DNA from 2 places in the Paenibacillus glucanolyticus genome. Region 2 is predicted to be linked to the other one. Evidence: a T-box and tRNA genes for the amino acid it is inferred to sense, from the RefSeq annotation. Region 2 holds a T-box; the other holds one or more tRNA genes.
The links. A T-box is a leader RNA that pairs with one kind of tRNA and senses whether it is charged. The one in region 2 lies ahead of WDY75_RS23710 (valine--tRNA ligase), so its partner is inferred to be a tRNA-Val.
Positions count from the first base shown of each region.

Region 1: it encodes a tRNA-Val, which carries the amino acid that the T-box ahead of WDY75_RS23710 (valine--tRNA ligase) is inferred to sense. The anticodon was not compared.

Region 1 covers NZ_CP147845.1:4,611,680-4,615,093, forward strand. Annotated here, with positions in the region: gene WDY75_RS21675 (DUF3892 domain-containing protein) at 1-174, shown strand, start outside; gene WDY75_RS21680 (GNAT family N-acetyltransferase) at 274-717, opposite strand; gene WDY75_RS21685 (hypothetical protein) at 1,071-1,334, opposite strand; tRNA gene WDY75_RS21690 (tRNA-Val) at 1,470-1,542, shown strand; gene WDY75_RS21695 (helix-turn-helix domain-containing protein) at 1,689-1,868, opposite strand; gene WDY75_RS21700 (hypothetical protein) at 1,844-2,026, opposite strand; partial or broken gene WDY75_RS21705 (IS3 family transposase) at 2,540-3,414, opposite strand, start outside.
Region 2 covers NZ_CP147845.1:5,038,463-5,041,876, forward strand. Annotated here, with positions in the region: gene WDY75_RS23710 (valine--tRNA ligase) at 1-1,765, opposite strand, end outside; T-box leader at 1,877-2,173, opposite strand; gene WDY75_RS23715 (LysM peptidoglycan-binding domain-containing protein) at 2,417-3,414, opposite strand, start outside.

The DNA of each region.
Region 1 (3,414 bases), 430 kb from region 2:
GAACTTAAGCTGGATAACGGAACTGTCGTTGACTACAAAACAGCTCAACACATGGTCAAAAATAAAGAGATCAAGAACCTGAACGTCTTCCGTGGACGTGACGGCGACGAACACCTTCGTTCCAATGCGGATGGCGATCCCAGCAACAACCTGGACAATCTGCCGACGTTTTAATCAACAAAAAAAAAGACCTCGAGTTCAACTCGGGGTCTTTTTTTTTCTATATAACCAATTTGGATGTTCGGCATTTTCGTATAATTAAACCGAAACCGTCTACAGTTCCTTTTTCATACGGACATGGGGAATGCCGGCATCATCAAACGGCTCGTCCGATATCGTCTCATAACCCAGCTTGCGGTAAAATGGCTCTGCCTGCACTTGAGCATCCAGGATGGAATACTGCAGCTTCAATTCACGCGCCTGCGTTTCCAGCGCCATCATCAGTACCCGGCCAATCCCTTTGGAACGAAAAGGCTTGCGAACCGCAATGCGCTGCATTTTGGCGGAATCTTTATTGTAATACGTGATGCGGCCCGTTGCCGCAAACTGCCCTTCGGACTTGATCAGCACATGATGCGCATCCGATTCCAGGTTGTCGTAGTCATCGATCTCCAAGTCAATGGGCACCTTCTGCTCCAGCACGAACACGTCCTTGCGAATATCCAGCGCCTGCTGCAATTGCTCTTCGGTTGATACATTTATGATTTCTGCTGCCATTTCAACACCTCTTTTATGTAGAATCAATTTCTTGTGATTTCTGCAGGTCGAGATATTATACAAAATATTCGTTTTCCTGTATAGTAGAAGCTACTGTCTTCTTGAAAGGAGCGTTGCCTCTATGGGCATGGGAGCTACGATATTTTGGGCGATTATCATAGCCGTCCTGATCATCTACCCCGTCTTTTGGGCGATTAAAAAAGGGTATTCCCGCAAATGGGATGAGGAATAGCATCGGCCGTTATACGACAAACCGCCAGCCTGCCAGCCGGCGGTTTGCTCTGCTCGTTGATCGAGCAAGAGTACGGACCGTTCGCGGAATTCGATCCAGCACGGGTCGTCCTTACAGCTTGTTACGGATTCAGATCGTGTAACGTATCCTCCGAATCCATCGGGGATACCGGCTCCAGTGACCCACTTCCCGGTTTGGAGTATACATCCTGCTCAACAGAACGGCTGTAAACATCAAGCAGCACAGGTGCTGCCGGAGCATGCAGCGGCTCAAGCTGCACCGACGTTCTCTCCGGGATACTGCACCCGCTCCCGAGAGTAGATATTACGATGAATGAAAGAAGCAGCCCTGCTTGTTTGAAACGATGGGATTTCCGACCTCTCATGCCATTCACGCTCCTCTAATGGAAAAATCATGCTCTATGTAGTGTGAACCGGAACATGATTTTTTATAACGAGAAAACCATTGACAGCCATAATGTCTGCTGGTAATATATGAATTACCTTTTTAAATATTTCATGATCTGTTAGCTCAGCTGGGAGAGCACTATCTTGACAGGGTAGGGGTCAGTGGTTCGAGCCCACTACAGATCATAACCGAGAGTCCTTACACTGTAAGGACTTTTTTCTTTTTATCATCTTCCTCCCATTAGGCAAAAGTATCAATTGGTGCCCTTTATTCAAGTAAAGTGTATTTAATCATTTTTTGGTGCCGCGAATAACTACAACAATACTCCCCCTTATCGATGGGTCACGCCCTCTAACCAATCGATAAATGATTTCTTCGGTACCAACATTTTGCGACCTACACGTACATGATGAAATCGATTTTCTTTGATCAAATTGTAGGTCTGATTAATTCCAATATCAAGAACCTTTTGAATATCAGCAGGCGTTAAAATCTCGGGGGATCCCTCCAAGGATCATCGCTTACCTGTGTTAATTTGAAATTACTCACTTGTGACTTATGAACCTCTTCTCTCCACTCCATTCGCTTGATATCATCTAATATCATTTCAATCTCCCGGTTAACATACTGCTGCAGATCGGTTAGTCTTCTCTCTAGGTATTTAATCATCCTATCATTCTTCTTCGATTATATCGAAGCGAAAGGGAAAGTAACTTTTAAAATCAAAATCTGGAGCTAGATCGTGGTCGTCCACACCCGCAGTCCATTTGAGAACCCAGAAGGACCCGGACTTCCTTTATTCAGAAGTCGTCGCATGCTATTAAATCAACAGTACATGTAAAAAATGAATCACAGTACCGATATATTTTGCAGGCTAGGTGAAATGGTTTGTTTTAAAGGAGAGGATGTGGAACTAATGGCTGGATGTAGAAAGTTTTATGAGAGCTAAGTCTCCGAGTTGGAACTTTCCTGAGAATGAAGAACTGTATGATGTTATGGAGGGTTCTATGGGCTGATCGAGATCATAGCTGTTAAACCGTGAAAATTAAACACCAGTAGCTGACCTACACAATACAATTGCAGAGATCTTGGTTAAAGAAGCGAAAAAGAAAGCTGCTCAGGATAATAAGGGACTGGGGACTGCCCCCCGTTTATGAGACAGGGATCAAAACACCTTTCAAGTTAAGCAGCCAGTCGTCGGTAATCCACCGGCGACGGGTTATTTAATTTCGTCTGAATACGAATTGAGTTATAGTAGTAAATGTAGTCTCGAACGGTCTGTTCAACGATGGCCGTCGTTGCAGGTTAATCCTTCGAGATAGAACGTTTCAGACTTTAGCGTGGAATGAAACGATTCGGTAGAGGCATTATCAGCGGGCGTACCCTTACGGGACATGCTCATGGTAATGCCTTTTCCTTTCACCGCCTCTTGATATGCTTGTGACGTATAGACGCTGCCTTGATCGCTGTGGAGCATGGAATCTTTTGTGAGAGGCAGCTGATTCAGCGTATCTAAAACAAATGCTGTGTCTTGTTTGTCTGCTATACTGTACGCCACGATCTCCCCGTTAAACAAGTCCAAAATGCTCGACAGATACAACGTTTTTCCTCCAAACGGCAAGTAAGTGATACCCGTTACGAGTTTTTGCATCGGCGCATTGGCCTCAAATTGACGTTTTAACTGATGTTCCGCTATATGTGTCGGCTGTCCTGTTGGCTTGCGTTTCTTAGTCCTGACTCGACACTATAATCCCTCAACGTTGCATAATTCGCTGTACTCGTTTGTGATTGATGGATTGCCCTTTCGAAGCAGCGCAGTAATCTTTCGAGGAATTTATGCCGGGTGCAAAATTAACGAATCTCCTCGGTAAGTAGATCTTCTCGTTTTGTAATAAGGGGTCCTTTCCAGCGATAGTATGACGAACGAGCAATCCCTAATAGTTCCCATGCTAGTTTACTGACAGCTCTCCTCGAACAGATTCCATCCAGGCTACTACGGCCTCTGGTGACACCTCCTCTCCAACTCCTTGTACTTTTTTAGTAACTCCAGCTGTTGT
Region 2 (3,414 bases):
ATATTTTGTTCGCAAAGTTACGAGCCTGCTCCACGCGTTCCCAGCGGAAACGAAGATCCTGACCCGGCGTGCTGCCCGTTGAGATCATATAACGCATGGCGTCTGCGCCGTACTGCTCGATAACTTCAAGCGGGTCGATGCCGTTGCCAAGCGACTTGGACATCTTGCGGCCTTCGCTATCCCGAACCAGGCCATGAATCAGGGAATCCTTGAACGGCATTTGATCCGTAAATTCGAGCCCCTGGAAGATCATCCGTGATACCCAGAACGGAATAATGTCGTAACCTGTTACGAGAACGTTGGTCGGATAATAACGTTTAAAATCCTCGCTGTCCAGATCCGGCCAGCCCATGGTCGAGAACGGCCAGAGCGCCGAGCTGAACCAGGTATCCAGCACATCCTCATCCTGTCTCAGATCATCCTTGCCAAGCTTCGCACGCGCTTCCTCTTCATTCATGGCAACAACCACTTCACCGGTGGACTCGGAATACCATGCCGGGATCCGGTGGCCCCACCATAATTGACGAGAGATACACCAGTCGCGTACATTCTCCATCCAGTGCAGGTAGGTTCGCTCAAACCGGTCAGGCACAAAGTTAACGCCCTTGCCGGATTTCTGCGCCTCTACGGCTGCCTGTGCCAGCGGCTGCATGTTAACAAACCATTGCGTGGACAGGTAAGGCTCAACCACCGCGCCGGTTCTTTCACTGTGACCAACCTGATGCACGTGATCTTCAACTCGAAGCAATACACCCGATTCCTTCATGTCATTCACGATTTGCTTGCGGCATTCGCTGCGGTCAAGACCTTGGTACTTGCCGGCAAACTCGTTCATCGTACCGGACTCATCCATCACCGTAATTTGCGGCAGGTTATGTCGCTGTCCCATCTCAAAATCGTTCGGATCATGCGAAGGCGTAATTTTAACGGCTCCGCTGCCAAAATCCTTCTCCACATACTCATCGGCAATAACCGGGATTTCCCGGCCGACAATCGGCAGTACCAGCGTTTTGCCAATCATGTCTTTATACCGCTCGTCTTTCGGATGAACAGCTACCGCTGTATCACCGAGCATCGTCTCTGGACGAGTCGTAGCTACGGTAATGAAGCCGCTGCCGTCTTTTAGTGGATATTGCAAATGGTACAAATGTCCATTGACCTCTTTGTACTCCACCTCAATATCGGACAATGCCGTACGCGCGGCCGGATCCCAGTTAATGATACGTTTGCCGCGGTAGATAAGGCCTTTGTCATAGAGCTTAACAAACACCTCGCGAACCGCTTCCGACAAACCTTCGTCCAGCGTGAAACGCTCTCTGGAATAATCCAGCGACAGGCCGATCTTGGACCATTGATCCCGGATCGTATTCGCGTACAGATCCTTCCATTCCCATACCTTCTCCAGGAACTTCTCACGTCCCAGATCGTAACGGGTAACACCTTCCTCGCGAAGCTTCTGCTCCACCTTCGTTTGAGTTGCAATGCCCGCATGGTCAGAACCAGGCAGCCAGAGCGCATCATATCCCTGCATCCGCTTCACGCGAATGAGAATATCCTGCAGCGTGAAGTCAAGAGCATGGCCGATATGAAGCATTCCCGTAACGTTAGGAGGAGGAATCACAATCGTGTAAGGCTCCGCGTCCGGACGTTTGCCAGCTTCAAAGAAGCCGCCTTCCTTCCAGTACGGATACCATTTTTGCTCGGCTGCCTTCGGATCATACGTCGTTGGCATTTCTAACTGGGATTGGTTTTGTTTTTGATCCATATTTTCGTACCTCCGTCACTGTTAATCAGTTTTGCCAACCAGAAATGTTTTAGCCTTGAGAAGCGGCCCATGATAGCATTTTTGGCATGAAACAAAAAAAGCCCCTCGTCCTCAAAGGACGAAAGACTGTTCTCTCGCGGTACCACCTTTGTTTCGTGCTTACGATTGTTTATCAACCGTTGTCCTCCCGTGAAGAACATGAAGGAGCGTCAAGCACGACACTTTACGCAGATAACGGCTGCGGCCGGCGAACCCTAACCAGGGTAGTAAACGATCCCTACTCTAACTCAAGTCCGCAACTCCGGGGCGACTTCGGCAAGCTGGTTCCTGCGGAATCTCACAGCGCTGGGTAGCAATTCCGCTCTCTGAAGGCCATACCTTCCTACTCTTCCCGTTCAACGTTGTTCTAGCTTTTGGAATACCTGTACATATACTATTCAAATATACCGTGGTTGTTGCATATAGTCAATATTTCGAGTGTTTCCGAAGAATTTAAACATCATACCTGTCCAATCCAAATATTATGACTTACTGAAAATACTTCCGTGTTAGCTCCCTCATTTGCTTCCATCCTTGTTTCTGTAAAACAAAAAGCAGACCAAGGATTTCCCACCTTGACCCGCTTTCTTCTTGTACGATGAACCCCCTCGATTACTGGGGAATGTATAAGACCTGGCCTTCTTCGACATTCTGTTCAGACATGCGGTTGTATAACAAAAGTTCCCGCGGCGTCAGTTGATAGCGCTCCGCAATCAGATCGAGTGTCTCCTCACGCTGAACAATGCACATCCGTACCTTGCGGAATGGAGTTTCCTCATGTCGGTTGCCAAGGAAGAGACTTTTCCACTCCACATCCTCGGACGCAGCGGACTCCACCAGCTCTTCGGCTTCTTCTTCCTCGTCCCGAGCGGCTTGGTCCTGATCCTGCACCGTTCTGCTCGATTGAAGCAATGAAGAGAAACCTACGCCCGAAGTACTTGTGGTGCTGTTCTTTGTACTGAAGGCAACTTTCAGCTCCGGCTTCGTCGTGACCTCCTCGGGTTTAGCGGAGATTTCCTCGGCTATATCCTCTGAAGCCTCTGCCCCCTCGGCAAAAACAGGCTGAGCTTCTTCCGTTTCCGATGATTCCAGCACCGGTACGGCTTCCACCTCTTCGCCTTTGCGTTCAACAATGCCTGGGAAATCTGCTGCCGGTTCTTCCTGAACCGTCTCCGGCTGAGGCGTTACCCGCTCGAATTGCCATACACTTGGAATAGACGGCTCAGGCTCAGCTGCCTGAGGGATCGTTTCCGTCTCATTATGTAAGGCATATTCGACGGTGTCCCGGGCTTCCTGATCACTGGAGAAGCCTTCAGCGCCAGCTGGCTCTTCCGCATCCTGAATTTGATTCTCATACTCCGCCCAGGATGCTAAATACTGCTGTGTGCGCGCATCCGTCCCCGACACGTTGGCCCTTGGCTGAGTTTCGTTAAAATAGGGAGGTGAAGCCGAATTTGTATCTTCACCAGCTCCTCCGCCTTGCAGCTGCTCATACGGATTGGCAGTAAACTGCTGCTCGCCGTTCGAATAGAAATTAGGCGTTTCAGGAGCATGTACCACTGTGAATTCCTCATTGGCCCATACCTGATCCCGGGAACCCGGTGCCGCCG